DNA from 2 places in the Streptomyces sp. NPDC036813 genome. Region 2 is predicted to be linked to the other one. Evidence: riboswitches for the same ligand, from Rfam matches in the RefSeq annotation. Region 2 holds a riboswitch; the other holds the start of a gene.

Region 1 (15,645 bases), on a different contig from region 2:
GGTGACAAGGTGCAGGGCGTGGAGTTCCCAGAGTCGGCCAAGGCCGTCAACGACTACCCGATCGCCCTGCTGAAGGACGCGCCCAACGCCCGGGCCGCCCAGGCCTTCATCGACCTGGTCAGGTCCGCCGAGGGCCAGAAGGTGCTGGCCGAGGCCGGGTTCCTGAAGCCGTGACGTCCCTGGGCAGGACCGGCGCCGCGGACACCCTTCAGGGCGGTCCGCGGCGCCGCCGCGCCCGCACGGGCGTCCCCCTCGCCCTGCTGCTGCCCGCGCTGCTGGGCCTGGCGTTCCTGGTGCTGCCGCTGGCCGCCCTGCTGATCCGGGCGCCTTGGAGCACCCTGCCGGACCAGCTGACCAGCACCGAGGTGTGGCAGGCGCTCCAGCTGTCCCTGATCTGCGCCACCGCCGCGACCGCGCTGAGCCTGGTCGTCGGCGTGCCCCTGGCCTGGCTGCTGGCCCGGACCGAATTCCCCGGACGCGGTCTCGTGCGCGCCCTGGTGACCCTGCCCCTCGTCCTGCCGCCGGTGGTCGGCGGCGTCGCCCTGCTGCTCGCCCTCGGCCGCAACGGCGTGATCGGGCAGTGGCTGGACTCCTGGTTCGGCGTCACCCTGCCGTTCACCACGACGGGCGTCGTCCTCGCGGAGACCTTCGTGGCGATGCCCTTCCTCGTCATCAGCGTCGAGGGCACCCTGCGCGCCGCCGACCGCCGCTACGAGGAGGCCGCGCAGACCCTGGGCGCCTCCCGCTTCACCGCCTTCCGCCGGGTCACCCTGCCGCTGATCGCGCCGGGCGTCGCGGCGGGCGCGGTGCTCGCCTGGGCGCGGGCGCTCGGCGAGTTCGGGGCCACGATCACTTTCGCCGGCAACTTCCCCGGCCGGACACAGACCATGCCCCTCGCGGTCTACCTCGCGCTGCAGAACGACCCGGCGGCGGCCATCGCGCTCAGCCTGGTGCTGCTCGCCGTGTCCGTGGCCGTGCTGGCGGGTCTGCGGGACCGATGGATGAGCGCCTCATGACCGGCACCGGGAAGAGCGCCCGTGACCGACGCCGAGAAGACCCGCTCGACGCCAAGAGGACCACCTCGTGACCGACACCGAAAAGTCCAGCTCGTGCACCGAGACGACCGCCCCGTGACCGACACCGAGAAGCCGACGACCGTATCCCCCGCCCGAGGCGCCGAGGGTCTGGACGCCCATCTCGTCGTCGACCGCGGCTCCTTCCGGCTCGACGTGACCCTGAAGGCAGCTCCCGGCGACGTCGTCGCCCTGCTCGGTCCGAACGGCGCCGGCAAGACCACCGCCCTGCGCGCCCTGGCCGGACTCGCTCCGCTGACCGGCGGCCGGCTGTGCCTCGACGGCACGAGCCTGGACCGTACCCCGCCCGAGTCCCGCCCGGTGGGTGTCGTCTTCCAGGACTACCTGCTCTTCCCGCATCTGACGGCCCTGGACAACGTGGCGTTCGGGCCGCGCTGCCAGGGAGCGAGCAAGGCGGAGGCCCGCGCCGAAGCCGCCGGGTGGCTGGAGCGGATGGGCCTCGCCGAGCACGCCGGCGCCAAGCCGCGCCGTCTGTCCGGCGGCCAGGCCCAGCGCGTCGCCCTCGCCCGCGCGCTCGCCACCCGGCCCCGGCTGCTGCTGCTGGACGAGCCGCTGGCCGCCCTGGACGCCCGTACCCGCCTGGAGGTGCGCGCCCAGCTGCGCCGCCATCTCGCCCGGTTCGAAGCCGTGGCCGTCCTGGTCACGCACGACCCGCTGGACGCCATGGTCCTCGCCGACCGCCTGGTGGTGATCGAGCACGGCCGGGTGGTCCAGGAGGGCACCCCCGGTGACATCGCCCGCCACCCGCGCACCGATTACATCGCCCAGCTGGTCGGCCTGAACCTCTACCGCGGCCGGGCCGACGGCCACACCGTGACCCTCGAGGCCGGCCCCGAGATCACCACCACCGAGCACCTCACCGGCCATGTCTTCGTCGCGTTCCCGCCGGGCGCGGTCACCCTGCACCGCGAGTGCCCGACCGGCTCCAGCGCCCGCAACCTGTGGCGCTGTGAAGTGGCCGGCCTGGAGACCCACGGCGACCAGATCCGCGCCGACCTCACGGGTGAGCTGCCTCTGGCCGCCGACCTCACCACGGTCGCCGCGGCCGAGCTGGACCTGCACCCGGGTGCACCGGTCTGGGCGACCGTCAAGGCGACGCAGACCCACGCATACCCGGCCTGACCGGACACCGGCGCTACGGTGGGGCGCCATGACCCTGAGCATCCGCAACCAGCTCTCCGGCACCGTCACCGCCGTCCAGTCCGGCGAGGCCATGGCCACCGTCCGGGTCCAGCTGAAGGGCGGCCGGGAACTCACCGCCGCCGTCACCCTGGACGCCGCAGAGGACCTCGGCCTCGCCCCGGGCTCCGCCGTCCGCGCCCTGGTCAAGTCCACGGAGGTCTCTCTCGCGACGGGCCCCGTCGAGGGCCTGTCGATCCGCAACCAGCTGCCCGGCACGGTCACCGACGTCACCAGCGGCGGCGCCATGGCCATCGTCAAGGTCGCCGTCGAGGGCACCGAGCTGACCGCCGCCATCACCAAGGACGCCGCCACCGACCTCGCGCTGTCGGCGGGCTCCTCCGTCGTCGTCCTGATCAAGGCCACCGAGGTGGCCCTGGCGACCGCCTGAAACGGAACGAGGGCCCCCGAAGCCGGGGGCCCTCACTCACCTCAGGACGTCTCAGTCCTCGTACGCGTCCAGCGGCGGGCACGAGCAGACCAGGTTCCGGTCACCGAAGGCCTGGTCGATACGGCGCACCGGCGGCCAGTACTTGTCCGCGGCCGACACACCGGCCGGGAAGACGGCCTCCTCGCGGCTGTAGGCGTGCTCCCACTCCCCGCCGAGCGCAGCGGCGGTGTGCGGGGCGTTCCGCAGCGGGTTGTCCTGCGCGGACCACTCGCCGGAGCCGACCTTCTCGATCTCCGCGCGGATGGCGATCATCGCGTCGCAGAATCGGTCCAGCTCGGCCAGGTCCTCGGACTCGGTCGGCTCGATCATCAGCGTGCCGGCCACCGGGAAGGACATCGTCGGCGCGTGGAAGCCGTAGTCGATGAGCCGCTTGGCGACGTCGTCCACGCTCACGCCGGTCGCCTTGGTCAGCGGGCGCAGGTCGATGATGCACTCGTGCGCGACCAGGCCCCCGGGGCCGGTGTACAGCACCGGGTAGTGCGGCTCGAGGCGCTTGGCGATGTAGTTCGCGGACAGCACGGCGACCTGCGTGGCCTGCTTCAGGCCCTCCCCGCCCATGAGGCGGACGTACGCCCACGAGATGGGCAGGATGCCCGCGGAGCCCCACGGCGCGGCCGAGATCGGGCCGACGCCCGTCTCCGGGCCGGCGGTGGGCTGCAGCGGGTGGTTCGGCAGGTACGGCGCGAGGTGCTCGCGGACCGCGACCGGGCCGACGCCGGGGCCGCCGCCGCCGTGCGGGATGCAGAACGTCTTGTGCAGGTTCAGGTGGGAGACGTCACCGCCGAAGTGGCCCGGCTTGGCCAGGCCGACCAGCGCGTTCAGGTTGGCGCCGTCGACGTACACCTGGCCGCCGGCCTCGTGGACCTGGGCGCAGATGTCGGCGACGTGCTCCTCGAACACACCGTGCGTCGACGGGTAGGTGATCATCAGCACCGCCAGTTCGTCGCGGTACTGCTCGATCTTCGCCCGCAGGTCCTCGACGTCGATCTCGCCGTCCTCGGCGGTCTTGACGACGACGACCTTCATGCCGGCCATCACGGCGCTGGCGGCGTTGGTGCCGTGCGCGGAGGACGGGATGAGGCAGACGGTGCGCTGCTCGTCGCCGTTGGCACGGTGGTAGCCGCGCACGGCCAGCAGACCGGCCAGCTCACCCTGGGAGCCGGCGTTCGGCTGCAGCGAGACCTTGTCGTAGCCGGTGACCTCGGCGAGACGGTCCTCCAGCTCGTGGATGAGCGTGAGGTAGCCCTCGGCCTGCTCGGCGGGCGCGAAGGGGTGCAGCTGGCCGAACTCGGGCCAGGTGACCGGCTCCATCTCGGTCGTCGCGTTGAGCTTCATGGTGCAGGAACCCAGCGGGATCATGCCGCGGTCGAGCGCGTAGTCGCGGTCGGACAGCTTGCGCAGGTAGCGCAGCATCGCCGTCTCGGAGCGGTGCTGGTGGAAGACCGGGTGGGTCAGGTAGGCGTCGGAGCGCAGCAGGTCCTGCGGCAGCGCGTCACCGGCGGAGGCGTCCAGCGCCTCGATGTCGCCCTCGACGCCGAAGGCGCCGAACACGGCGGCCAGCTGGTCGCGGGTCGTGGTCTCGTCGCAGGCGAGGGAGACGTGGTCGGCGTCGACCAGGTACAGGTTGACCCCGTTGTCCCGCGCGGCGGCGACGACCTCGGCGGCCCGGCCCGGCACCCGCACGGTGACGGTGTCGAAGTAGACGCCGTGCACGACCTCGACGCCGCCGGCCTTCAGGCCCTCGGCGAGGATGCTGGCGTACCGGTGCGTGCGCTGGGCGATGCCCTTCAGGCCGTCCGGCCCGTGGTACACGGCGTACATCCCGGCCATCACGGCGAGCAGCACCTGCGCGGTGCAGATGTTGCTGGTGGCCTTCTCCCGGCGGATGTGCTGCTCACGCGTCTGCAGCGCCAGCCGGTACGCCTTGTTCCCGTCCGCGTCCACGGACACGCCCACGAGCCGCCCGGGCAGGCTGCGCGCGAACTTCTCGCGTACGGCCATGTAGCCGGCGTGCGGGCCGCCGAAGCCCATCGGCACACCGAACCGCTGCGTGGTGCCGACCGCGATGTCCGCGCCCAGCTCGCCCGGCGACTTCAGCAGCGTCAGCGCCAGCAGGTCGGCGGCGACGGTGACCAGCGCGCCCAGCTCGTGCGCCTGGTCGATGACCGGCTTGATGTCGCGAACGGCACCGGAGGCGCCCGGGTACTGGAGCAGCACGCCGTTGATCTCGCGGGCGGCGATGTCGGCCGGGATGCCGTCGCTGAGGTCGGCGACGACGACCTCGACGCCGGTCGGCTCGGCACGCGTCTGGATGACGGCGATGGTCTGCGGCAGCGCGTCCGCGTCGACCAGGAAGAGACCCTTCTTGTTCTTGCCCATGCGCAGGGACAGCGCCATCGCCTCGGCGGCGGCCGTGCTCTCGTCGAGCAGGGAGGCACCGGAGGTGGGCAGACCGGTCAGGTCGGCGACCGTGGTCTGGAAGTTCAGCAGCGCCTCGAGCCGGCCCTGGGAGATCTCCGGCTGGTAGGGCGTGTACGCCGTGTACCAGGCCGGGTTCTCCATGACGTTGCGCAGGATGACCGGCGGCGTGAAGGTGCCGTAGTAACCGAGGCCGATCATCGAGCCGAGGACCTGGTTGCGGTCGGCCAGGGAGCGCAGCTCGGCGAGCACCTCGGCCTCGCTGCGGGCGCCCGGCAGGTCGAGGGCGTCGGCGTTCTTGATCACATCCGGCACCGCGGCGGCGGTGAGCTCGTCCAGCGAGCCGTACCCCACCTGGGCGAGCATCTTGGCCCGAGCCTCGTGGTCGGGGCCGATGTGACGCTGCTCGAAGGGAATCCCCTTCTCGAGCTCGGAGAGCGGAATGCGATGGGCGGTCATTGCGGAGGCCTCCTGGTCTGACACGACCTTCGAGGGGCACCACGGCACGGGTACCCGAACGGCCTCCCCCTCTGTCATCTCGACCTGAGAGCTTCACCGGAGCGCCCGAGAGCACCCGGCTTTCACCGTCGGTGAGAGCGGAGGCCGTCGGCACCCGCCCTGCTTTCCAGAGTGACCTCGTCCGTGCGGTACGTGAGCCTGAGAGATTCCGGGGAGGATTTGCTCCTTCGGCGCCTCCGATGATGTCTGGAGGACTCTCCCGCACGGGGTCAGCAGCCGTAGTCAGCCTACCAGCGAGGTCAACGCCGGGGCCCTCGAGTGGCCGCCGTCACGATTGTGCTCTTTCGTAGTGCTTACAACAGTCTTGCGAGCGAGTGGAGGGCCCGTGCAGACCGAGATCGATCCGCGCAACCTGATCGGCCGCAAGGCGTTCGACCGCAGCGGCGTCAAGATCGGCACCGTCGACGAGGTCTATCTCGACGACGCGACGGGCGTGCCGGAGTGGGCCGCCATACGAACGGGTCTGTTCAGCAGGGACGCCTTCGTCCCGCTGGAGCCGAGCGAACTGATCGAGGGCGCACTGCACGTCCCCTTCGAACGCGCCCTGATCAAGGACGCCCCCGACTTCGGCGTGGGCCGCCATCTCTCACCGGAACAGGAACTCCAGCTCTACCACCACTACGGCCTCGACATCGCCGCCCCTCCCCCGCTCCAGGACCACGACTTCGGCAAAGTGGCGGGCACGGAGGAGCCCTGACCGGCAGATCCGGACCGAACCCATTCCCACCAGCACACCCGTCCCCACGCGGCAGTACGGGGCCGGCACACCCGTGTACGCCGCTTCAGCCGAGGGAAGACGGCCCCCTCCACCCGCTGGCCGCCGGGTGGCCGGCCTCGGTGCCGTCGGCCGCTCGCCCGTCGGCCGCAGACCCGGCCCCCGGTCCGGCCGTCCCCGGAGCCGCTTCGTCGAGGTGCGCCGCCGGGACGTCCGGTCTTCGCACCAGCGGCAGCGGTTCCGTCGGCTCCAGCGCGGGGTCGTCCGTCCGGAACGTCCGGACCCGGCCCGGCTCCGAGTCCGGTGTCTCGAAGCGGACCGTGACCCGGCCCAGGCCGCTGCCCTGGATCCACCCGTGCCCGTACTCCGTGTGCCGCACGTCGTGCCCCGGCAGCCAGCGCCGCTCCGCCGGCTCGGGTTCCTCGGCGAGGGGCTGCGGCGCGTGTGGAACGTCGTCGTCCTCCTGCGGTGCCTCCGCCCGCGCCCGCGCCCCCGCCGCCTGCGCGAAGAGGTCCTCCTGGGTGTAGTCGGCCAGCCCGCTGACGCCGACGCCGAGCAGCCGCACCCCGCCCGTGGTGTCCACCGCGTCCAGCAGCCGCAGCGCCGCCTCCCGGACCACCGCGGGATCGTCCGTGGGCCCGCGCAGCGTCTCCGACCGGGTGAGCGTCGAGAAGTCGTACCGCCGCACCTTCAGCACGATGGTCCGCCCGGACAGGCCGGCGGAGCGCAGCCGCCGCACACACCGGTCGGCCAGCCGCTGCACCTCGAGCCCGATCCGCAGCCGGTCGTGGATGTCCACGTCGTAGGTGTCCTCGACGGAGACCGACTTGGCCTCCCGCTCCGCCACCACGGGCCGATCGTCGTGCGCCAGCGCCATGGCGTACAGACCGTGCCCGTGGGCCTTGCCCAGCAGCCGGACCAGTTCGTCCTCACCGGCCTCCACGATCTCGTCGACCGTGGTGATCCCCGCCCGCCGCAGATGGTCGCCGGTCGCCGGCCCGACCCCCGGCAGGGTCCGCACCAACAGCGGCCCGAGCAGCGCCCGCTCGGTACCCGGCTCGATCAGCACCAGCCCGTCCGGCTTGGCCCGCTCGGAGGCGATCTTGGCGATCATCTTGGACGCGGCGAGCCCCACCGACCCGGTCAGCCCGGTGACCGCCCGGATGTCAGCGCGCAGCTTCAGCCCCGCCCGCTCGGCCGACGCACTGTCCCAGGCGACTCCCCCGGCCTCCAGGTCCACGAACGCCTCGTCCAGACTGAGCGGCTCCACCAGCGGCGAGAGCGCCCGCAGCAGCCCCATCACCTGTTCGCTGATCGCCCGGTAGAAGGTGAAGCGGGGCGTGAGATACGCGGCGTTCGGCGCCAGCCGGCGCGCCTGGGCCGTGGGCATCGCCGAATGGACCCCGAAGACGCGCGCCTCGTACGACGCGGTCGCCACCACCCCGCGCGGCCCGAGCCCGCCCACGACGACGGCTTTCCCGCGCAGGCTGGGCTTGGACGCCTGCTCCGCCGAGGCGAAGAAGGCATCCATGTCCAGATGCAGAATCGTGGGCGCGGTCCTCACATGTCCGATCCTGCACCACACAACTGACAACGCCGCCCCGACGGCCGGTCCGGCACGGTCCCGCGGCGGCGGAGCCGGCACCGCGTCGCACGGCGGCAGCCGAGGCTGCGGGCCAGAGCGCCCGGTTGCGCTAGACCGCCCGGTTGCGCCGACGCGCCAGCTCGTCCCCCGGGTTGTGCCCGACCAGGGTCTCGCCCGTGTCGACACGCTCGCCGTGCAGCTGCGACAGCGCGTGCTCCACGTCCCGCCACACCACGCCGACGGCGATGCCGAAGATGCCCTGTCCGCCCTGCAGCAGGGCGTGCACCTCGTCGGGCGAGGTGCACTCGTAGACGGTCGCGCCGTCGCTGAGCAGGGTCATGCGCTCCAGGTCGCTGAATCCCCGCTCGCGCAGGTGCTGGACGGCGGTGCGGATGTTCTGCAGCGACACCCCGGTGTCGAGGAACCGCTTGACGATCTTCAGGACGACGACGTCACGGAAGCTGTACAGGCGCTGCGTACCGGAACCGTAGGCGGGCCGCACGCTGGGCTCGACAAGTCCGGTGCGGGCCCAGTAGTCGAGTTGCCGGTAGGTGATTCCGGCGGCCGCGCAGGCCGTCGGACCCCGGTAGCCGATCTCCTCGGACGCCATGGACGTCGCCTCTCCGCCGCTCGGCACGGCCGTCGGTCGCTGCGGAGCGTGATCGGTCGCGCTGCCGGGATGGGCATACCCGCTGCTCGAGCGCAGCCGAGAGCCAGGGGAAGGAAGGGGACCGCTCCCGCCGAAACCGCGTTCGGGGGCACCCCCAGCCCTACCGCCGCCGCTGCTTCTCACGCCGACCTCCGTCCTCGACCTGCCTTCTCGAAGGTAGGCAGCCACCAGGGGTGCGTCAACGACCGCCACACTCGGCACGCCGAGTGATAATCACCCTAAGAGTGGTTTCCCGTACCCCATCGCGGGGAAAGGCTAGCCGAATGCGCTCGAGGCAGGGCGTAGGACGCTCTCACGCGCCATCGGCACATGCCGACATTGTCGACCGCCGCGCCGCACGCCGCGACCTGCGCGGACCGGACCTCCCGGCCCGCGCCGGCCCCGTTTCCCGCGGCTACTGGCTGCTGGTGCCGAAGTCCTCCGGCGAGATCTGGTCGAGGAACTCGCGGAACTTCTCCACCTCGTCCTCCTGCTCGTCCGGAATGGCGATGCCCGCGTCGTCGAGCACCGCGTCACTGCCGTAGATCGGCGTGCCGGTGCGCAACGCCAGCGCTATGGCATCGGACGGACGGGCGCTCACCTCGACGCCGCTGGCGAACACCAGCTCGGCGTAGAAGACGCCTTCACGCAGGTCCGTGATGCGGACTTCGGTGAGTTCCTGACCGACGGCCTCCAGCACGTCCTTGAACAGGTCGTGGGTCAGCGGCCGCGCGGGGGCCATGCCCTGCTGGGCGAAAGCGATCGCCGTCGCCTCCCCCGGCCCGATCCAGATGGGGAGGTAACGGTCGCCTCCCACTTCGCGCAGGAGCACGATCGGTTGGTTGGAGGGCATTTCGACCCGGACACCTACGACATCGAGCTCGTTCACACAGCAACCCTAGGCCGTGCCCGGGATGTTTGGGTAGTCGGGCAGGGAACGCATGGATGATCATCACATCCGGCGCCCGCCCGGCTCAGGGCAGCCGCACCCCGAGAGCGGTCTGCACCAGCGCAGCATGCAGCTTGACGGCGAGGTCCGCCAGCTCCTTCGTCCGGTCCTCGGCATGAGCCCTGGTCTGCGGATTGCGGTGGCGCTTGAGCGGGGCCACCACCTGCTCCACCAGCCCGGCCTCGCGGTCGGCGGCGGCCTTCATCACCCGCAGATGGCGCGGCTCGATCCCGAACCGGCCCAGCTGGGCGATCAGCGAGGCCACGGTGACCGCCTCCGCGTCGTACACGCCCTCCTCCAGCTGAGCGATCAGGCCGTACGACTCCCACTCCTGGAGTTCCTGCTCCCCGATCTCCGCGGCGGCCAGCAGCTCGGCGCGGCCGATCCGGGCGACGGTGGGCTGCTGCGGCAGCTCACGCAGCTGCTCGCCGTCCCTTTGCCGGCCGAGCGTCGGCAGGCGGACGCTCTCGCCGCGCTCCACGGCGTCCAGGTGCTCGCGAATCACCTTCAGCGGCAGATAGTGGTCCCGCTGCATCCGCAGCACCCGGCCGAGGCGCTCGACGTCCTGGGCGCTGAACTTGCGATAGCCCGAAGGGGTCCGCTGCGGCTCGATCAGCCCCTCCGACTCCAGGAAACGGATCTTGGAGATGGTGACCTCGGGGAACTCCTCGCGCAGCACGTTCAGCACGGTGCCGATGCTCATCAGACCACTGTCCGCCGCGGCGGTGCCGTGGCCGGCACCGCCGCCCGGTGTTCGAAGCATGGACCTTCCCTGGGGGTGCCCCCGGACTCAGTCCGAGGGAGGGTCAGTAGCCCCGCTGGCTCGCGTAGAAGACCAGCCGGTACTTGCCGATCTGCACCTCGTCGCCGTTGTGCAGGGCGACCTGGTCGATGCGCTCGCGGTTGACGTAGGTGCCGTTGAGGCTGCCCACGTCGGCGACCGTGAACGTGCCGTCCGGGCTGCGCCGGAACTCCACGTGGCGGCGCGAGACCGTGACGTCGTCCAGGAAGATGTCGCTCTGCGGGTGACGGCCGGCCGTGGTCAGCTCACCGTCCAGCAGGAAGCGGCTGCCCTGGTTCGGCCCGCGACGCACGACCAGGAGCGCGGAACCCAGCGGCAGGGCGTCCACGGCCGCCTGCGCCTCCGGGGACAGCGCCGGAAGCTGCGTCTGACCGGTGACCTCGGCGTCGTAGGCCTCGATGCCTGAGATGGAGATCGTGGACGTCGTCTCGGAGGCACGCTCCGGCACCGCCCCGGCGCGCAGCGGCGCACCGCAGTTGTTGCAGAAGCGGCTGTTCTCCGCGTTGCGGTGACCGCACCTCGTGCAGACCAGGGCCGACATGGACGGATCCTCCTGCTGCGGCTGCCCCGCCGGGGCATGGGACGCGTACGGGTCGGACGAGAACCCTCCACCCGTACCTGAGGTTGACGGTTGGCCGAAACCTATGCCGCCGGCCTGGCCAGGGTCAACAGACGGCGCGCCCTGACCTCCGGAAATGCCACCGCCCGGACCAGCCACCTGGTCCCGGAACAGCGGACGCTGTGCCTCTTCGTCCGGCTGGGCACGATGGCGAGCGGTCGCGTTGCTGTCGCTGCCCTCTCGCGCGCTCTTGCCGAACAACCTCGCAAACAACTTCACGGGCGATTCCCCTTGACCGAAACAGACCCGCCCGTGGGGCAGGACGAACCCTGACTGAACACACCGGTCGACCCGGACATCCTCACAACGTCCGTATCCACCAAACAGTTTCCACCACGCACCACCCCTTCGGTGCGCCGACCCCCCGCAAGCTCATGCCCTCGTGCGACGCCCCCCATGCACCCCCGGTTCACTGGGAGGACGACCGAGCGTAGTCAGGCTGCTTCGCCGCTCGCAAGGCGTCCACGACGATCTTGCTCGATCGCTCGACAGTCACCGTGGCCTGCTCCTTCTCCAGGGTCTGCACCACGCCTCCAGGGATGTTGAGCGCCGGTTCGAGGTCCTGCGGCTTGCCGATGACCTTGAAACGATAGGGCGCGGTGATCTTGTTCCCGTCGACGCTCACGCTCTTGCCGGAGTCGGTCAGGTAGGTGCCGGCGACCACCCGGACATCGTTGACCTGGATCGCCTCCGCGCCCGCCGCGCGCAGCTCCTGGATCGCGTCGAGCAGCATGTCCGCCTGGACCGTCCCCTTCGGGTCGTCGATGGTCATCGTGATGCCGGGGCCCTGCGCCGCCACCGTGCCCGCCAGAATGCCGAGTTGCCGTTCCTTCTCCACCGTCTGCTTGCGGGCCTCCTCGGCCTGGTCGGAGCTGTTCTCCAGCTCCTGGCGCTGCTTGTCGAGCCCCTGCTTCTCGTCCTCTAGACGCTGTGTGCGGTCGTCGAGTTCATCGAGGATCCGGACAAGATCCTCCTGCCGGGCGCCGCGCAGCGCGCTGTCACTGTCGCTGTTGGAGGCGACCTGGACGGCGAGCCCGAAGCCCAGACCGAAGAGCAGCACAGCCACGATCAGTTGGGCCCGCGTGACACGCGGCGGCCACAGCCCCTTCACCAGTCGCTGCCGACCGCTCACCGCACCGTCCGGCGCGGCCCCGGGAGCGGCCTCGGCCTCGGGGGCCTGCGCCGGCACCTCCTCGGGCAACTCCCGGCGCAGCTTGTGGTCGGGTGTCCCGGGCTGGTCGCTGCTGTTCTCGGGCGTCTCGTCCTCGTTGCTCATCGCCCTCACGCCCGGAACACGTGCCGTCGGATCGCCGCGGCATTGGAGAAGATCCGGATGCCGAGCACGACCACGACACCCGTGGACAGCTGCGCACCCACGCCCAGCTTGTCCCCGAGGAACACGATCAGCGCGGCCACCACCACGTTCGACAGGAACGACACCACGAAGACCTTGTCGTCGAAGATGCCGTCGAGCATGGCCCGCAGACCACCGAAGACGGCGTCCAGTGCCGCCACGACGGCGATCGGCAGATACGGCTCGACGACCGCCGGAACCTCCGGCCGGACCAACAGGCCGGCCACGACTCCCACGACGAGGCCCAGTACGGCGATCACGATGTGCCCTTCTCAGTCTTTGCCGTGTTCGGCTGTGCTGTACGTACGATCACGCTCGGCGCCGCGGGCAGCCGGAGGTCGCTCTGCACGGAGATGTTGGTACGGATGCCGTAGTTCTCCTGCAGGGCGTTCAGATACAGCCCGTCCGCGCTGTCCTGGAACCGCGCGCTCAGCTGTTCGCCGTCCCCCACCGCCAGCACCGTGTAGGGCGGCACCAGAGGCTTGTTGTCGACCAGTATCGCGTCCCCCGCGGCCCTGATCGCGGACAGTGCCGTCAGCCGCTGCCCGTTGATCGCCACGGCCTCGGCGCCGGACGCCCACAGGCCGTTGACCACCCGCTGCATGTCCCGGTCGCGCACCCGGCCCGTGTCGGAGAACCCGCTGGTCTCCCGCGGGTTTCCGGCCTGTCCGGAAGTGGCTTCCTTGGCGTCGTCCACGACCAGCTTCACGCCCGGCCCGTGCACGGCGGTCGCCCCGGACAGGATGCCCACGAGCTCCGCCTGCTCGCCGCCCCCGCTCGTCCTGAGCGCCTCGCGCTGCCGCGCGCTCACCTCGTCACGCAGCTGGTCGACGGTGCCCTCGAGGTCGTCGGCCGTCTTCGTCTCCCGGTCGATCCGGTCGAGCAGCTCCTGGCGCTCCTTGGCGACAACGGGGGCCGCCACCCGCGCCTGCGCGGCGCCGACGGTGACCACGAGCGCCGCGAGCACCAGTCCGGCGGCGAGCCCCAGCTTGGCCTTCAGCGTCTTCGGCAGGCCTCCCGAACCGGCCGCCCGCTTACGGGCGGCGGCCTCCGCATAGCCGTCGTCGAGGCTGTGGTCCATGACGTTGGTGAGCAGCGACATGGACGCGTCCGGCCGCGACGGTGGCGTACGAGTGCTCCGAACGGGGGGCTGCTGCGGCATGCCGCACATCGTCGCACGTCGCGACGGATTCCTCCGAATGGCCCCACCGGCGTGCCGGACAGGCCCCTGTTGGGGAGCCTTGTCCGGCACGCACGCGTGCCGTTGCGCCTAGCGTCCCGCGCTGTCCACCACGGCCGACCATTCGTCCAGCAGGGCCTGAGCAGAGGCGTCGTCGGGACCCTCCGCCCACAGATGGGTCACCGCCTCGGCCGGGTCCGGCAGCACCATCACCCAGCGCCCGTCGGGCTCCACGACGCGCACCCCGTCGGTGGTGTCCACATGGCGGTCTCCCGCCGCCTCGACGACCCGCCGCATGACGAGCCCCTTCACGGCCCACGGGGTCGCCAGATCGCGCTTGAGCACGTGCGCCCGCGGAATCCGCGCGTCGATCTGGCTGAGCGTGAGCTGCGTCCGCGCGACCAGACCGATCAGCCGTACGAAGGCGGCCGTACCGTCGTAGACGCTGCTGAACTCGGGGACGATGAAGCCGCCCTTGCCGTCACCGCCGAAGATGGTGCCCTCCTCGCCGCCGACCCTCGTCAGGTCGTCCGGCGAGGTGGTCGTCCACTCCACCTGGGTGCCGTGGTAGGCGGCCACCTGCTCGGCGATCCGCGTGGTCGTCACCGGAAGCGCCACCCGGCCGCTGCGCCGCTCCGCCGCGATCAGGTCGAGCATCACCAGCAGGGCCCGGTCGTCTTCGATGATCCGGCCCTTCTCGTCCACGAGCGACAGTCGCTCGCCGACCGGGTCGAACCGCACACCGAATGCGGCACCCGAGGACGCCACGATCTCACCGAGCCGCACCAGGCCCGCCCGGCGCATCTCCGTCGTCTCGGTCGGCCGGGTCTCGTCGAGACCGGGGTTGATCGTCAGTGAGTCCACGCCGAGCTTGCCCAGCAGAGAGGGCAGCACCAGACCGGCGCTTCCGTTGGAAGCGTCCACGACGACCTTCAGACCCGACTCGGCGATGCCGGTCGTGTCCACGTTGCGCAGCAGCGACCCCGTGTAGGAGTCGAAGACGCTGGCCGGGAAGTGCAGGTCACCGATCTCGCCGGGGAACGCACGCCGGTACTCCTGCCGCGCGAACACCCGGTCGAGCTTGCGCTGCCCGCCCTGCGAGAGGTCGGCGCCCTGCGAGTCGAAGAACATGATGTCGACCGAGTCCGGCACCCCGGGAGTGGTCCGGATCATGATGCCGCCGGCACTCCCCCGCGCGGTCTGCTGCCGCGCCACCGGCAGCGGCACGTTCTCCAGATCGCGTACGTCGATGGCGCTGGCCTGCAGCGCGGAGATCACCGCGCGCTTCAGCGCCCGGGCACCACGGGAGTGGTCGCGGGCCGTGGTGACCGTGGAGCCCTTCTTGAGGGTCGTGGCGTAGGCGCCGGCCAGCCGCACGGCAAGCTCCGGCGTGATCTCCACGTTGAGGATGCCGGACACACCTCGGGCGCCGAAGAGATGGGCCTGTCCGCGGGACTCCCAGATGACCGACTGGTTGACGAAGGCGCCGGCCTCGATCGTCTTGAACGGGTAGACCCGCACATTGCCCTGCACGATCGATTCTTCGCCGACCAGGCACTCGTCACCGATGACGGCGCCGTCCTCGATCCGAGCCGCCCGCATGATGTCGGTGTTCTTGCCGACGACGCATCCGCGCAGATTGCTGTGCTGCCCGACGTAGACGTTGTCGTGCACCACTGCCTTGTGCATGAAGGCACCGCTCTTGACGACGACGTTGGAGCCCACCACGGTGTGCTCGCGAATCTCGGCGCCGGCTTCCACCTTGGCGTAGTCACCGATGTACAGCGGACCGCGCAGAACGGCGTCCGGATGGACTTCCGCGCCCTCCGCGACCCACACGCCCGGCGAGATCTCGAAGCCGTCGATGTCGACGTCGACCTTGCCCTCCAGGACGTCGGCTTGCGCCTTCACATAGCTCTCGTGCGTGCCGACGTCCTCCCAGTAGCCCTCGGCGACAAAGCCGTAGATCGGCTTGCCCTCCTTCATGAGCTGCGGGAAGACGTCACCGGACCAGTCGACGGGCACATCGGGCTGGACGTAGTTGAACACCTCGGGCTCCATGACGTAGATGCCCGTGTTCACGGTGTCCGAGAAGACCTGGCCCCAGGTCGGCTTCTCCAGGAAGCGCTCG
Region 2 (15,645 bases):
GCCGAGGCCCGCGAGGAGATCACCGCCTGCGCCGACCGGCTGAAGAAGCTCACCGGCTCCATCGGCACCTGGTTCCGCCCCTCGCGCGCCCCCCGGGCCTCCGCACTCGTCGCCCGTCTCGCCACCGAGGCCGGCTACCCGCACGTCCTGTCCTACGACGTCGACTCCCTCGACTACACCGCGCCCGGCGCCGCCGCCGTCACCCGCAAGGTCCTCGGCGAGGTCCGCGACGGATCCGTGGTGAGCCTGCACTTCGGCTACCCGGACACGGTCGCCGCGCTCCCCGCCGTCCTCGAAGAACTCGACCGCCGCGGTCTGCGCGCGGTCACCACCACGGAGCTGATCGGCTGATGCACCTGAAGCGAACGTCCCGCACCCTGCTCGCCGGCGCCGCCCTCGCCGCCCTCGCCGCCTGCGGCAGCCCGGGCGCCGGCCACGGCGCCGCCGAGACCACCAAGGCGGCCCTGCCCGCCCCGGCGAAGAAGCAGCACACCGTGCCCGGGCTGCCCGGCATGCCGCCCGTCCTCGACCCCAAGGACGTCTACGCCGCCGACCGCCCGAACAAGCTCTCCCCGGTCGTCAAGGACTTCCCGTCCCGGGTGTACGTGCCCAACACCGAGTCCAACACGGTGAGCGTCATCGACCCGAAGACGTACCAGGTGATCGAGACGATCCCGGTCGGCCGCCAGCCGCAGCACGTCGTGCCCTCCTGGGACCTGAAGACGCTGTGGGTCAACAACGACCGGGGCAACACGCTCACCCCCATCGACCCGCGCACCGGCAAGGCCGGCAGGACGGTCGACGTGCACGACCCCTACAACCTCTACTTCACGCCCGACGGCAAGTACGCCGTCGTCATGGCCTCCCTCGACCGGGAACTGGTCTTCCGCGACCCGCACACCATGAAGCGGATCAAGACCGTCCCCGTCTCCTGCTACGGCGTCAACCACGCCGACTTCTCCCTCGACGGCCGCTACTTCATCGTCTCCTGCGAGTTCAGCGGCGAACTGCTGAAGGTCGACACGGCGTCGATGAAGGTCATCGGACAGGAGAAGCTGCCGTTCCGCGGCGCGATGCCGCAGGACGTCAAGATCTCGCCCGACGGCAAGCGGTTCTACATCGCCGACATGATGGCCGACGGCATCTGGGTCCTGGACGGCGACAAGTTCACCAAGCCCACCCTGCTGCCCACCGGCAAGGGCGCCCACGGCCTGTACGTCAGTCGCGACTCCCGCGAGATGTACGTCTCCAACCGCGGCGAGGGCACCATCTCCGTCTTCGACTTCGAGCAGAACAAGCTCACCAAGAAGTGGCGCCTGCCCCAGGGCGGCAGCCCCGACATGGGCGGCGTCTCCGCCGACGGCAAGGTGCTCTGGCTCTCCGGCCGCTACAACGCCGAGGTGTACGCCATCGACACCCGCACCGGCGAACAGCTCGCCCGCATCAAGGTCGGCAGCGGCCCGCACGGCCTCGCCGTCTACCCGCAGCCCGGCCGCTACTCGCTCGGCCACACGGGCATCTTCCGCTGACGGCCTCTCACCGGGCCCGCAGCAGCGCCTCCGCGCCGACCTGCCGGTAGCCCGCCGCCTGGAACGCCCGCGCACTGCGGGCGTTCCCCGGTGAGACCTGCGCCCACAGCGGCTCCCCGGCCAGCTGCCGCGCCGCCGTCACCAGGGCCCGGCCCAGCCGCCGGTGCCGTGCGTCCTCGTCGACCTCCACGGACACCTCCAGCCGTCCGGCCACTCCCCGGCCCAGCACCACCACCCCGCCGTCCGCCGCCCAGGCGCGCACGTCGTCGCGGCGGCGGCGGGCGTAGGCGATGCGGGGGTGGTCGCCGGCCATCTCCTTCAGCGCGACCTCCGGCTCGCCCGGCAGCGGGGCGGCGACCAGCAGCGCGTCGATCGTCTCCGTGGTCCGTCCGGTGCGGCGCAGGAACGCGGCGAGGAAGAGCGGGTTCAGCGTCGCCGCCAGCGGGTCGCATCCCGTCGCCTCCAGGGCGGCGTACACCCAGGCCGGGTCCTCGTCGGTGAAGACCACCGAGTGCGCGGTGAAGGACAGCACCCCGGCGTCCCGGGCACCCTCCTGGGGCACGACCGTGGTGCCGCCGTCCGGCGGCGGGAAGACACCCCGCGCCGCCGCGTCGAGGATGTCCCGCAGGATTCCCATCACCGCTCCTTGAGTCTCCACCCGCTGGAAGGCCCACACTCCCAGACATGATCGAGAACGGCACCGGTCTTTTCACCATCGGAGCGCTGGCCCGCGCCACCGGCCTGACCGTGCGCACCATCCGCTACTGGTCCGACGAGGGTGTCCTGACCCCGGTGACCCGCTCGTCCGGCGGCTACCGGCTCTACGACGCCGAGTCCACCGCCCGCCTGGAACTGATCCGCACCCTGCGCGAGCTGGGCCTCGGCCTGGACGACGTCCGCACGGTGCTGGCCGGGGAGCGGACGGTCGCCGAGGTGGCGGCGGCGCACGTGGCGGCGCTGGACGCGCAGATCAGATCGCTGAAGGTGACCCGTGCGGTGCTGTCGACCGTGGCCCGCAGGGGCTCGAGCGCCAAGGAGACGACCCTGATGAACAAACTGGCCCGGCTGTCGGCGGCGGAACGGAAACGGATCGTCGACGATTTCATGGAGGAGATCTTCGACGGGCTGGACGCGGCGGACCCCGACATCCGGCGGCGCCTGCGCTTCATGACCGCCGACCTGCCCGACGACCCGACGCCGGAGCAGGTGGACGCCTGGGTGGAGCTGGCCGAGCTGATCCAGGATCCGGATTTCCGGGCGCTGATGCGCCGGATGGTGCAGTTCAACGCCGCCGACCGGGGCCCGGACGTCCCGGCGGGCACATCGCTGTGGTTCATGAGCCGTCTGGTGCAGCTCGCGGGGGAGGCGCGCGAGCGCGGCATCGCTCCGCAGGCGCCGGAGGCGGAGGACGTGCTGCGTTCACTGCTCGGCGACGCCGACCCCTCGGCGGTGCTCGACCGGCTGACCGCGGCCTCGAACGCGCGGGTGGCGCGCTACCGGGAGCTGTCGGCGATCGTGAACGGCCTGGGACCTCAGCCGTCGCACGAGGAGGACTTCGCCTGGGTGGTCGCCGCACTGCGTGCGCGCGCGGGCCGTTAATCTGACCTGCGGCACTACGCCGGCACGAGTAAGAAACGCGACAAAAAGGGGCGGATCGGTGGCGGACATCGAGGAAGCACGCAAGCAGTTCCAGCGGATCGACGCGGACGGTGACGGTTTCATCACCGCTGCCGAGTTCAAGAGCGCCCTCGCCCAGGAGGGTGACTGGAACGTCACCGAGTCGGTCGCCGAGGCCATCATCAAGTCCCGTGACCTCAACGGCGACAAGGTGCTGTCCTTCGACGAGTTCTGGGCGCACCTGAACAAGTGACGTGCACCACAAGGGGCGCCCGCCGGTCACCGGCGGGCGCCCCTTCGTCATGCACGGCACCGGATCCGCACACTCCAGCGGCCCTCGTGCCGCTGCGGAGCCAACGGCAGGTCGAAGCACTTGCCCGGCCGGTCGCCGGTGAGGGCCTCGTCCGCCGGACCCTGGTCGAGAGCGCGGTCGTCGCGCAGCAGCAGGGCGGGCGTGGTGGGGCCGCCGAGGCCGGCCCACCCGGCTGCGCCGGGCCGCGGTCACCGGCGTCTACGAGGTCCGCACCGCCGTGGAGGTGCACACCGCCCGCCTAGGACGCCCGCCTCCGGTAGGGCCCCGGCTGCTTGCGGTACTGCCCCGGTGCCACCCCGTACTCCCGCTTGAACGCCTTGGCGAAGGCGAACTCCGAGGTGTAGCCCGCTCGTTGGGCGACCTGGCGCAAGGGGAGGTCCTCCGCCCGCAGCAGCCGGCCCGCCGTCGTCATCCGCCACCACGTCAGATATGCGAGCGGGGGCGTGCCGACCAGCGCCGCGAACCGGCGGGCGAACGCGGCCCGCGACAGGCCGCCCCGCGCGCCCAGTTCCTCCACCGTCCAGGGGCGGGCCGGGTCGGCGTGCAGGGCGTGCAGCGCCGCAGAGACGGCCGGGTCGCTCAGCGCGGCCGCCCAGCCGCCCCGGTGGGCGGCGTCGCGCGGCTCGCGCTCCCACCAGGCGCGCAGGATGTACAGCAGCAGGGTGTCCAGCAGCGAGGTGACGATGGTGTGCGAACCGGGCCGGCACTCCGCCAGCTCCCGCCCCAGCAGCTCCACCGCCGCCCGCAGCGACCCGTGCACGCCGACCCGGGCGGGCAGATGAACCACCTCCGGCAGCTCGGTGAGCAGCGGGTGGGCGCGGCTGCGGTCCAGCAGATAGGCCCCGCACAGCATCAGGGTGTCCGGCTCGGGCGCACCGGGCGGCGGAGGCGGCGGGTCGGGCCAGCGGCCGTCGGCACCGAGGCCGACGTCCTCCAGGGGCGCGTCCAGCCCGCTCGCCAGCGCGTGTCCGCGTCCGTGGGCGAGGAAGACCACATCCCCGGGCCCGAGCGCCACGGGTTCCCCCTGCGCCGGCAGCAGCCACGCCGACCCGCGCAGCACCACGTGGAATCCGGCCCCGTCCGTGGCCCGGAAGCGGGTCCCCCAGGGGCCGTACTTGTACCGCAGGCCGGAGTGCGGCCGCCCGGTGCGCATCGCGGCGACGGCGTCGCTGAGTACGTCCATGCCCCGCACCGTAACGCCCCGCGGCCGCGGGCGAGACGTACGGACAGAAAACCGAGACAGACAGGCATGGATCGTCTCGCCGCATGGCCATAGCGTCGACGGCATGCCAACTCCCGCACTCAGCGTGCTCTTTCACGAGACCGGCGGTCCCGACGTCCTCGTCGTCGAGGAGACCGAACTGCCCGACCCCGGCCCCGGCGAGGTCCTCGTCCGCGTCGGAGCCGTCGCCCTCAACCGCGCCGAGGCCCTCCTGCGCTCGGGCGGCTACTTCTACCAGCCCACCCTGCCCGCCGCCCGCAACGGCTACGAGGCCTCCGGCACCGTCGAAGCGGTCGGCCAGGGCGTCACCGCCTTCGCGCCCGGCGACCCGGTGCTGACCGCGGCCAACTTCAGGCTCGACACCCACGGCGTCTACGGCGACCGCGTCCTGATGCCGGAGCACACCCTCGTCCCGCGTCCCGACGGCGTCGACGAGGTCACCGCCGCCGCGGCCTGGCTGACGTACACGACGGCGTACGGCGCGCTGGTCGAGCGGGCCGGGATGGCGCCCGGCGACCATGTGCTGATCACCGGGGCCTCCAGCGGCGTCGGCACGGCCGCGATCCAGGTCGCCCGGCGGGCCGGCGCGGTGCCCGTCGCCACCACCCGCACCGAGGCCAAGCGGCAGCGCCTGCTCGACCTGGGTGCGGAGCACGTGATCGTCACCGACGACGAGGACGTCGTGAAGGAGACCCGGCGGCTCACCGGCGGCAAGGGCGCCCGGATCGTCCTCGACGCGATCGGCGGCCCCGGCTTCGCCACCCTCGGCGCAGCGGCCGCCGAGGACGGCTACCTGATCTGCTACGGCTGGCTGGAGGGACAGCCCACGGTCCTGCCGATGCAGTGGCCCCTCACCGTCCACGGCTACAGCAACTTCACCCTCACCGAAACCGCCGAGGGCCGCCGCCGCGCCGCCCACTACCTGGGCTCCGGCCTCGCCGACGGCACGCTGCGCCCGGTGATCGGCGAGGTCCTCGACGGCCTGGAACGCATCCGCGACGCCCACCGGCTGATGGAGTCCAACCGGCACACCGGCAAGATCGTGGTACGGATCTGACGCCGCTCCCCGTTCGGCGCACAACCGGGAATAGCCGGAGGGAACGCACGGTTTCCGCCCCGAGACCGGACCATGCGCAGCATCTCAACCGAAGGGCTGAGCCATGAAGATCGGCATCATCGGCGCGGGCAACATCGGCGGCAACCTGACCCGGCGGCTCACCGCCCTCGGGCACGACGTGTCCGTCGCCAACTCCCGCGGCCCGCAGACGCTCACCGAGCTGGCCGAGGAGACCGGTGCGACGCCGGTGCGGGTGGAGGAGGCCGCACGGGACGCGGAGGTCGTCATCGTCACGGTTCCGCTGAAGGTGGTGCCGGACCTGCCGAAAGGGGTGTTCGACGAGGCCGCCGAGGGGGTCGCGGTCATCGACACCGGCAACTACTACCCGCAGCAGCGTGACGGCCGGATCGCGGCGATCGAGGACGAGGGCGTGACGGAGAGCCGCTGGGCCGAGCGGCAGCTCGGCCACCCGGTGATCAAGGCCTTCAACGCCACCTTCGCCCAGGACCTCCTGGAACGCCCGCGGCCGGCAGGCGACCCCGACCGCATCGCGCTGTCGGTCGCCGGGGACGACGCGGCGGCCAAGGCGAAGGTGAGGGCCCTGATCGAGGAGATGGGCTTCGACACCGTCGACACCGGTGGCCTCGACGACTCCTGGCGCCAGCAGCCCGGCACCCCGGTCTACGGCATGCGCGGCGACGTCGAGGCCGTGACGAGGGCGCTCGAGGCGGCGACCCCGGAACGCCCGGCGGACTTCCGCGGCTGAGCCCCGCTTCCTCTCAGACGATCTCCAGGGGCCGGTGCGGCCCGTCCGGCAGCTCGACCGCGACGCTGTCCCCGGGCCGCACCACACCCCCGGCGACGACGACGCCCATGATCCCGGACCTGAAGCGCGGCCGCCCGTCGGCCCCCCGCCCGACGACCTCCTTCAGCAGCCCCTTCTGGAAGCCGTCGATCTGCGCGCACGGATTGCGCAGCCCGGTCACCTCGACCACGGCGTCGTCCCCCAGCAGCAGCCGCGCCCCCGCGGGCAGCCCGAGCAGATCGACCCCACGGGTGGTGACGTTCTCCCCGAGCTGCCCGGCCGCCACCTCGAACCCGGCCGCCCGCAGCTCCTCGAACAGTTCCTCGTGCATCAGGTGCACCTGCCGCAGATTGGGTTGCGAGGGATCCTTCGCCATCCGGAACCGATGCTTCACCGTGGCCCCACCGTGCACGTCACCCTCCACCCCGAACCCGGCCAGCAACCGGACACTCGGGCGGTTGGGCTTGGTGAACGAGTAGACGCCGTTACTGCTGACCGCGGTGATGGTGCCGTTCATGTGGATCTCCCTAGGGTGTGGCCCAGTCACGCAGCGCCGCACGGCTGGTGAAGTTCGCCACGTCCTTGTCGTGCGGGTCGTCGGTGTACTGGTGGAAGCGCCACGCCGCCTTGATGCGCGGCTTTCCGGCGGTGACGTAGTCGGCGATCCAGAGGCCGTCGCCGGCGTACGAGGTCGTGTCGACCGTCAACCAGAAATGGCGGTTGCAGTAGAGCACGACCCGGTTGTGCGGGCGCATCTGCTTCAGGGTGCGCAGGAAACGGTCCTTCTCCGCGTTGCTCGCGTGGGTGCCCTCTCCCGTCGTCTCCCAGTCGACGGCCAGGATGTCGCCGGGCTTCTCCGGGGTCTTGCTCAGGAAGTACTCGGCCTGGGCCGTGAGGTTGCCGGGCCACAGGAAGTGGTAGAAGCCGACGACCAGGCCGGCGTCACGGCCGTGCCTGGTCTGCGCGGCGAGTTCGGGGTTGACGTACGAACGCCCCTCCGTCGCCTTGATGAAGACGAAGGAGAGGCCGTCCGTGCCGTAGGCGGAGGACTGGTAGGCGCTCACGTCGATGCCGCGCAGCATGGGGGCTCCCGACAGGTGTGGGGGGACGGGAGTTGTTGATGCCCCGGATCGGCACTCGCTCAACCGCCTGAGCGGAAGCGCTCGTTCAGCACTCGATGATGTTCACCGCGAGACCGCCGCGGGCCGTCTCCTTGTACTTCACGCTCATGTCCGCGCCCGTCTCCTTCATGGTCTTGATGACCTTGTCCAGGGACACCTTGTGCGAGCCGTCGCCGCGCAGCGCCATCCGCGCCGCGGTGACCGCCTTGACGGCGGCCATGCCGTTGCGTTCGATGCACGGGATCTGGACCAGGCCGCCGACCGGGTCGCAGGTCAGGCCCAGGTTGTGTTCCATGCCGATCTCGGCGGCGTTCTCCACCTGCTCCGGCGATCCGCCCATGACCTCGGCGAGCGCGCCCGCCGCCATCGAGCAGGCCGAGCCGACCTCGCCCTGGCAGCCGACCTCCGCGCCGGAGATCGAGGCGTTCTCCTTGAAGAGCATGCCGATCGCGCCCGCGGCCAGCAGGAAGCGGACCACGCCGTCCTCGTCGGCGCCCGGCACGAAGTTGATGTAGTAGTGCAGGACCGCCGGGATGATGCCGGCCGCGCCGTTGGTCGGGGCGGTCACGACCCGGCCGCCGGCCGCGTTCTCCTCGTTCACGGCCATCGCGTAGAGCGTGATCCACTCCATCGCCAGGGCCTTCGCGTCACCCTCGGAACGCAGCTTGCGGGCGGTGGTCGCCGCACGGCGGCGCACCTTCAGTCCGCCCGGCAGGATGCCCTCTCGGGACATGCCGCGCTCCACGCACTCCCGCATCACCCGCCAGATCTCCAGCAGCCCGGCGCGGATCTCGTCCTCGGTGCGCCAGGCCCGCTCGTTCTCCAGCATGAGGGAGGAGATCGACAGGCCGGTCTCCTTCGTCAGGCGCAGCAGTTCGTCGCCGGTGCGGAAGGGGTACTTCAGCACCGTGTCGTCCAGCTTGATCCGGTCCGCGCCGACCGCGTCCTCGTCGACGACGAACCCGCCGCCGACCGAGTAGTACGTCTTCGACAGCAGCTCCGTGCCGGCCGCGTCGTACGCCCAGATCGTCATGCCGTTCGCGTGGTACGGCAGGGCCTTGCTGCGGTGCAGGACCAGGTCGTCGTCGAAGGAGAAGTCGATCTCGTGCTCGCCGAGCACGTTCAGACGGCCGGCCGACTTGATCGCCTCGACCCGCTCGTCGGCCGTCTCGACGTCCACCGTGCGCGGGGAGTCGCCCTCCAGGCCGAGCAGGACGGCCTTCGGGGTGCCGTGGCCGTGCCCGGTCGCGCCGAGGGAGCCGTACAGCTCGCAGCGCACGGAGGCGACCGAGCCGAGCACGTCCTCGTTGCGCAGACGGCGGGCGAACATGCGTGCCGCGCGCATCGGGCCCACCGTGTGGGAGCTGGACGGGCCGATGCCGATCGAGAACAGGTCGAAGACCGAGATGGCCACGGGGTAACTCCTCAGAACGGGGGTGGTGCGGGGCGCGGGCACCGCGCACACCGGTACTCCCAGTGTGCGCGGTGCCCCGCGGGGCGTTACTTACTTGTTCAGACCCGGGTAGAGCGGGTGCTTCTCCACCAGTGCCCGGACCCGGGCCTTCAGCGCGTCCGCGTCGTAGGACGGCTTCAGCGCCTCGGCGATCACGTCCGCGACCTCGGCGAAGTCCTCGGCCGTGAAGCCGCGGGTCGCCAGGGCGGGCGTACCGATGCGCAGGCCCGAGGTGACCATCGGCGGCCGCGGGTCGTTCGGGACCGCGTTGCGGTTGACCGTGATGCCCACCTCGTGGAGGCGGTCCTCGGCCTGCTGGCCGTCCAGCTCGCTGTCGCGCAGGTCGACCAGGACCAGGTGCACGTCGGTGCCGCCGGTCAGGACGTTCACCCCGGCCTCACGGGCGTCCGGCGAGGTCAGCCGCTCGGCGAGGATGCGGGCGCCGTCCAGCGTACGACGCTGGCGCTCCTTGAAGTCCTCGGAGGCCGCCAGCTTGAAGGAGACCGCCTTGGCCGCGATCACGTGCTCCAGGGGGCCGCCCTGGAAGCCCGGGAACACGGAGGAGTTCAGCTTCTTGGCGAAGTCCTGCTTGGCGAGGATGATGCCGCCGCGCGGGCCGCCGAGCGTCTTGTGCGTGGTGGAGGTCACGACGTCCGCGAACGGCACCGGGTTCGGGTGCAGCCCGGCCGCGACCAGACCGGCGAAGTGCGCCATGTCCACCCACAGGTACGCCTCGACCTCGTCGGCGATCCGGCGGAAGGCGGCGAAGTCCAGCTGGCGCGGGTACGCCGACCAGCCTGCGATGATCACCTTGGGGCGGTGCTCCTTGGCGAGCCGCTCCACCTCGGCCATGTCGACCAGGCCGTCGTCGTCGACGTGGTAGGGGACGACGTTGAACTGCTTGCCGGAGAAGTTCAGCCGCATCCCGTGGGTGAGGTGGCCGCCGTGCGCCAGGTTCAGGCCCAGGATGGTGTCGCCGGGCTGGGCCAGCGCGAACAGCGCGGCCTGGTTGGCGGAGGCGCCCGAGTGGGGCTGGACGTTGGCGTACTCGGCGCCGAACAGCTCCTTGACCCGGTCGATCGCGATCTGCTCGGTGACGTCGACGTGCTCGCAGCCGCCGTAGTAGCGGCGGCCCGGGTAACCCTCGGCGTACTTGTTGGTCAGCACCGAGCCCTGGGCCTCGAGGACCGCCACGGGGGCGAAGTTCTCGGAGGCGATCATCTCCAGGGTGGACTGCTGACGGTCCAGCTCGGCGTCGACCGCGGCGGCCACGTCCGGGTCGAGCTCGTGCAGGGGCGTGTTCAGAAGCGACATGGGATTCCTGCGACCTCTCAGCCGGCGATGAAGGCGTCGTACTCGGCGGCGGAGAGCAGGTCGCCCGGCTCGCCCGTGACGCGCACCTTGAACAGCCAGCCGCCCTCGAAGGGGGCCGAGTTCACCAGCGACGGGTCGTTGACGACATCCTCGTTGACCTCGGTGATCTCACCGTTGACGGGGGAGTACAGCTCCGAGACGGACTTGGTCGACTCCAGCTCGCCGCAGGACTCGCCCGCGGTCACCGTGTCGCCGACCTCCGGGAGCTGGACGAACACGACGTCACCGAGCGCGTTGGCCGCGTGCTCCGTGATGCCGACCGTCGAGACGCCGTCCTCGGCGCCCGACAGCCACTCGTGCTCCTTGCTGTAGCGCAGCTGCTGGGGGTTGCTCATGGCCTGAATTCTCCTGTACGCGGGTCTGTGCTGATGAATGGGGGACTGCGAAGACGCGCGTGACCAGGGGCGATGTGCCCCATGTCACGTCGGAGGGCTTACGACAGTGTCACTTCTGCCGCTTGTAGAACGGCAGCGCCACGACCGCGTACGGCTCATGGGTACCGCGGATGTCCACGCCGACACCCGGCGTGCCCGGCGCGGCGTGCGCCGCGTCCACGTAGGCCATGGCGATCGGCTTGCCCAGCGTGGGGGAGGGGGCGCCCGAGGTCACCTCGCCGATGACCTTGCCGTCCGCGACGACCTGGAACCCGGCGCGCGGGACCCGGCGGCCCTCGGCGACCAGGCCGACCAGGACGCGCGGCGGGTCGGACTCGGCGCGCTCGGCGGCCGCGGCGAGTGCCTCGCGCCCGACGAAGTCACCCTCCTTCTCGAACTTGACCACCCGGCCCAGCCCGGCGTCGAAGGGGGTCAGGGCGGCGGTCAGCTCATGCCCGTACAGCGGCATGCCCGCCTCCAGGCGCAGCGTGTCCCGGCAGGACAGGCCGCACGGGACGAGGCCCACGCCCTCGCCGGCCTTGGTCAGCGCCTGCCACAGCTCGACGGCGTGCCCCGGCTTCACGAACAGCTCGAAGCCGTCCTCGCCGGTGTAGCCGGTGCGCGCGATCAGCGCGGGCACCCCGGCCACGGTGCCGGGCAGCCCGGCGTAGTACTTCAGGCCGTCCAGGTCGGCGTCGGTCAGGCTCCTGAGGATCCCCGGGGACTCGGGGCCCTGCACGGCGAGCAGCGCGTACGCGTCGCGGTCGTCGCGCACCTCGGCGTCGAAGCCCGCGGCGCGCTCGGTCAGCGCGTCGAGGACGACCTGGGCGTTGGAGGCGTTGGCGACGACCATGTACTCGGTCTCGGCGAGCCGGTAGACGATCAGGTCGTCCAGGATGCCGCCGTCGGCCTGGCAGATCATGGTGTAGCGGGCGCGGCCGGCCTTGACCGCGCCGATGTTGCCGACCAGCGCGAAGTCGAGGAGGGCGGCGGCCTGCGGGCCGGTGACGGTGATCTCGCCCATGTGGGAGAGGTCGAAGAGCCCGGCCTTCGTGCGGACGGCGTTGTGCTCGTCGCGCTCGGAGCCGTAGCGCAGCGGCATGTCCCAGCCGGCGAAGTCGGTCATGGTCGCGCCGAGCGAGCGATGCACGGCATCGAGCGCGGTGTGACGGAGTTCGGTACTGCTCATCGGTCGGTCGTCTCCCAGGGGAAGGACAGGGCGAGGAAGTTCCTCCCCATCTGTCATCGGAACCTGAGAGGTTCGCCATGACCGCGCGCGGTCCTGGCTTGCACCTTGGGTGGGGCCGCCGACGTGGACGGCCCGCTTTTCAGATGTGCCTCGCCCGCGCGGTAACGGGGCCTGAGAGATTCAAGGGAGGGACTTGCTCCTTCGGCGCCCCAGCCTTCGGCTGGGAACTCTCCCGCGCGGATTCAAACGGCCGGTATGCAGTTGGCGGGCTCATCATTGCACGCCGCGCCCGATGACGGCAGGCCGCATCTGTAACCGGGTTGTGGCGGTACGCACACGAAAACACGAGACAACCGGCATTACCTTCTCTTTACCTACGTTGGGCAGGTCTTCACCTGACCCCAGGGGAGGACGATGACGGTGGACAGGATCACGGCGTACGCGACGACCCCGGGCCTCACGCTGCCTTCGCAGCCGGGGGCGCCCGCCCTGGAGGCACAGCCCGGCCCGGTGGTGCGGGACCTGCGCGAGCGGGCCGGCCGCAGCCCGCACGCCCTGCTCTTCGGCCCGCGCGACCTGGTGGTCGTCACCGGGCTGCCCGGCTCCGGCAAGTCCACGCTCATGCGCCGCGCGGTGCCGGGCATACGCGTCGACTCCCAGGACACCCGGGACCGCTACGACGCCCGACTGCCCCGCCTGCTGCCCTACGCGCTCTACCGCCCACTGGTCCGCCTCGCCCACTACGCCGCCCTGCGCCGCGCGCTGGCGAGCGGCGAGGGCGTCGTCGTGCACGACTGCGGCACACAGTCCTGGGTGCGCGGCTGGCTGGCCCGCGCCGCCCGCCGCCGCGGCGGCACCCTGCACCTGCTGTTGCTCGACGTCGACCCGGACACCGCCCTGACCGGCCAGCGCGAACGCGGCCGCGGTGTCTCGCGGTACGCCTTCCACCGCCACCGCCGCGCCACGACCCGGCTGCTGTCCGCCGTCCAGCGGGGCGACCTGCCGGCCGGCTGCGACTCGGCGGTCGTGCTCGACCGGGACGCGGCAGACGCCCTGCGGCGGATCGCCTTCACCGGCTGAACCACCGTGCGGTTAGCCTTTCAGCCACAGCAGCGGTTCGAAGCACATGGTGGAGAGATGGACTTCCCTGCCGACCTTCCGGCGGACTTCCCGGCGCAGACGCACCCCCATCCGCACGGCGGATGGCCCGGCAACGAGCTGGAGGAGGTGCTGTCGGCCTCCCTCGGCGTGCCGGGAGCCGGCGGCCGGATCGTGGAGGTGCTCGGCCGCAGCTTCCTGTGGATCCCGCTGCCGGGCGGCGGCGGCCCGCACAGCGGCCCCCTCGACCTGCCCACCACCGAGATCGACGGCCAGGCCTACGTCCCCGTCTTCAGCTCCGAGGAGCAGTTCCGATCGGTCGTCGGCTCTCACATGTCGTACACCGTCGCGCCCGCCGTGGAGTTCGCGCGCGGGCTGCCCGCGCAGGTCGGCATCGCCGTGAACCCGGGCGGCCTGGTCGGCATCCCGCTGCCGCCGGACGCGGTGGCCGAGGTGTGCCGGGCCGGCCGCACCCCGCTGGACGGCCCAGCGAGCGGCGGCCGGGTCCGCCTGTACGAGCCGGACTGGCAGGACGACCCCGTCGACTTCCTCTCCACGGCCTCCGCCGAGTTCGAGGCGACCGGCACCGTCCTGACGGCCCGCCGCTGCCTCGCCGCGATCGAGACGGCCGACCCGGTGATGTTCGTCGGCGTCGAACTCTCCCAATGGGAGGGCGACCTGCGCAACGCCCCCCTGGACGCCCTGGGCCGGGCCCTCGGCACCACCCCGGCCCCCTGGCCGGTCAACCTGATCCTGCTGGACCTGGCGGGCGACGACCCGGTGGCGATCTGGCTCAGGGAGAAGGTGCGGCCCTTCTACACGAGGGGCGGCTGACCCGCCCGCGGTCGCGCATCGTTCTCCCCGGTCCTCCCCACGCACCACTTAACCTGGTTTCATAGCTCGGTCGAGGGTGTTGTACGAAAGGGCGATTCGAAGTGAGCGCGAGCGGCACGGCCGCGACCGGCCAGGTCGAGCACATGCTGCGCCAGGTGACGCCCGGGCGGTACGACGCCTACGAGGCGCTGCTGCGCGCGCTCGCCACCCCCGCCACCGGCCAGGTCTGGATGCTGCTGTGGCACGGCCAGGCCGGTTCCCCGGACGCCCAGTACGGCACGATGGAGGTCGACGGCCACGGCTACGCCCCCTGTGTCACCTCCGCCCAGGAACTGAGCGCCAGCGGCTGGAACCGCTCGTACGAGGTGGTCGACGGCCTCGAGGTGGCCCGTGCCCTCTACCCCGACCACCACGGCCTGTGGCTCAACCCGCACGCCCGCGGCGGCGGCCTCGGCATCCCCTGGCTCGACCTGCGCCGCATCGCCACCGGCCTGGACCGCCAGCCCGCCGGCCCGCTGCGCCTGACGGAACCGGCCATCGAGATCCCGCAGTTCTACGCCCTGCTCGCGCAGAACGCGCACCGCACCCCGCCCCTGCGCGCCCTGCGCCGCGCCTGGGTGCAGCCGGCGCTCGGCGCGCCGTACCTCGCCATCGGCCTGGACGTCTACGACACCTCGCCGGCCGCCGTCGACGCCGTACGGGCGATGATGCAGCAGTCTCTCGGCGCGGTGCCGGACGGGCTGCCGGTGTCGACCGTGGCGATGAGCGACGACCACGACCCGGTCGTGCTGTGGATGCGCGCCAACGCGCGTCCGTTCTACGACCGTGAGGCCCACGCGGCCGCCGCGCCCCCGGCGTCGGCGTCCGGCTACGGCTTCCCGCCCGCCCCCGGCCGGTACTGACACCCGCTCGGCTCGCCGCGCCCTCCGGCACACTTCTGCGCGCGTAGATCACGGCGTATGACCCCGACCTGCCCGAATTGCCCCAACTGGCCCCCGTCCGGCCCGCGCTACCCACTGTCCGGATAACGGAAGTCCCCAGACCGCATCACGTTTACGCATCCTTTCCTCACCAAGTCTGGCAACTGCTCGCCAATGCGTTGAAGACTCCCGCTCCAAGGGGCCGCTCGCCCCTGTGTACGACTTCGTACGACGGACTGACCATGCCGCCACAGCGGCAAGTGCGGGCCGGCTACCGCCGGTTGAGAGGGGTCCCTGCCAGATGACGGCACCATTGCACGAGCCGACCGCGGAAGCGGCCCCGAGCGCGGCCGAGGAAGCGGCGGTTGCGACCACCGGCGCCAAGGCCGTCCAGGGCCGGTCCCTGGGACGGATCGCCTGGGAGCGCCTGAAGCGGGACAAGCTCGCCCTCGCGGGCGGCGTCGTCGTGCTGCTCCTCATCGTCGTCGCCCTGCTCGCCCCGGTGATCACCAGCGTGGTGGGCCAGGACCCGAACGACTATCACGAGAACCTGATCGACCCGCTGTTCGGCACCCCCAAGGGGTCGCTGGGCGGCATGAGCGGGGACCACTGGCTGGGCGTCGAGCCCGTCAACGGCCGCGACATCTTCGCCCGCATCCTCTACGGCGCGCAGATCTCCCTGCTGGTCGGCTTCCTGTCCGCGATCGTCGCCGTCGTCCTCGGCACGGTCCTCGGCATC

What was found. Region 2 has a riboswitch for glycine ahead of gcvT (glycine cleavage system aminomethyltransferase GcvT). Riboswitches for the same ligand answer to the same signal wherever they lie in the genome.
Region 1: it holds a riboswitch for glycine, as region 2 does, so the genes downstream of both, gcvP (aminomethyl-transferring glycine dehydrogenase) here and gcvT (glycine cleavage system aminomethyltransferase GcvT) in region 2, are expected to answer to the same signal.

Annotation. Positions count from the first base shown of each region.
Region 1 covers NZ_JBVJPV010000014.1:1,387-17,031, reverse strand. Annotated here, with positions in the region: gene modA (molybdate ABC transporter substrate-binding protein) at 1-174, shown strand, start outside; gene modB (molybdate ABC transporter permease subunit) at 171-1,016, shown strand; gene ACZ67Q_RS26840 (ABC transporter ATP-binding protein) at 1,131-2,216, shown strand; gene ACZ67Q_RS26835 (TOBE domain-containing protein) at 2,245-2,664, shown strand; gene gcvP (aminomethyl-transferring glycine dehydrogenase) at 2,716-5,601, opposite strand; glycine riboswitch at 5,778-5,873, opposite strand; gene ACZ67Q_RS26825 (PRC-barrel domain-containing protein) at 5,987-6,358, shown strand; gene ACZ67Q_RS26820 (DNA polymerase IV) at 6,444-7,940, opposite strand; gene ACZ67Q_RS26815 (MerR family transcriptional regulator) at 8,071-8,754, opposite strand; gene ACZ67Q_RS26810 (bifunctional nuclease family protein) at 9,026-9,499, opposite strand; gene ftsR (transcriptional regulator FtsR) at 9,585-10,322, opposite strand; gene ACZ67Q_RS26800 (FHA domain-containing protein) at 10,366-11,199, opposite strand; gene ACZ67Q_RS26795 (DUF881 domain-containing protein) at 11,390-12,256, opposite strand; gene ACZ67Q_RS26790 (small basic family protein) at 12,262-12,594, opposite strand; gene ACZ67Q_RS26785 (DUF881 domain-containing protein) at 12,591-13,496, opposite strand; gene ACZ67Q_RS26780 (sugar phosphate nucleotidyltransferase) at 13,605-15,645, opposite strand, start outside.
Region 2 covers NZ_JBVJPV010000013.1:262,751-278,395, reverse strand. Annotated here, with positions in the region: gene ACZ67Q_RS26735 (polysaccharide deacetylase family protein) at 1-351, shown strand, start outside; gene ACZ67Q_RS26730 (YncE family protein) at 351-1,529, shown strand; gene ACZ67Q_RS26725 (GNAT family N-acetyltransferase) at 1,537-2,166, opposite strand; gene ACZ67Q_RS26720 (helix-turn-helix domain-containing protein) at 2,214-3,128, shown strand; gene ACZ67Q_RS26715 (EF-hand domain-containing protein) at 3,187-3,399, shown strand; gene ACZ67Q_RS26710 (AraC family transcriptional regulator) at 3,698-4,642, opposite strand; gene ACZ67Q_RS26705 (zinc-dependent alcohol dehydrogenase family protein) at 4,746-5,738, shown strand; gene ACZ67Q_RS26700 (NADPH-dependent F420 reductase) at 5,842-6,504, shown strand; gene ACZ67Q_RS26695 (MOSC domain-containing protein) at 6,518-7,060, opposite strand; gene ACZ67Q_RS26690 (glycoside hydrolase family 25 protein) at 7,071-7,625, opposite strand; gene ACZ67Q_RS26685 (L-serine ammonia-lyase) at 7,711-9,078, opposite strand; gene ACZ67Q_RS26680 (serine hydroxymethyltransferase) at 9,169-10,431, opposite strand; gene gcvH (glycine cleavage system protein GcvH) at 10,449-10,826, opposite strand; gene gcvT (glycine cleavage system aminomethyltransferase GcvT) at 10,936-12,054, opposite strand; glycine riboswitch at 12,095-12,203, opposite strand; glycine riboswitch at 12,204-12,299, opposite strand; gene ACZ67Q_RS26665 (AAA family ATPase) at 12,469-13,134, shown strand; gene ACZ67Q_RS26660 (enhanced serine sensitivity protein SseB) at 13,192-13,986, shown strand; gene ACZ67Q_RS26655 (enhanced serine sensitivity protein SseB C-terminal domain-containing protein) at 14,088-14,888, shown strand; gene ACZ67Q_RS26650 (ABC transporter permease) at 15,208-15,645, shown strand, end outside.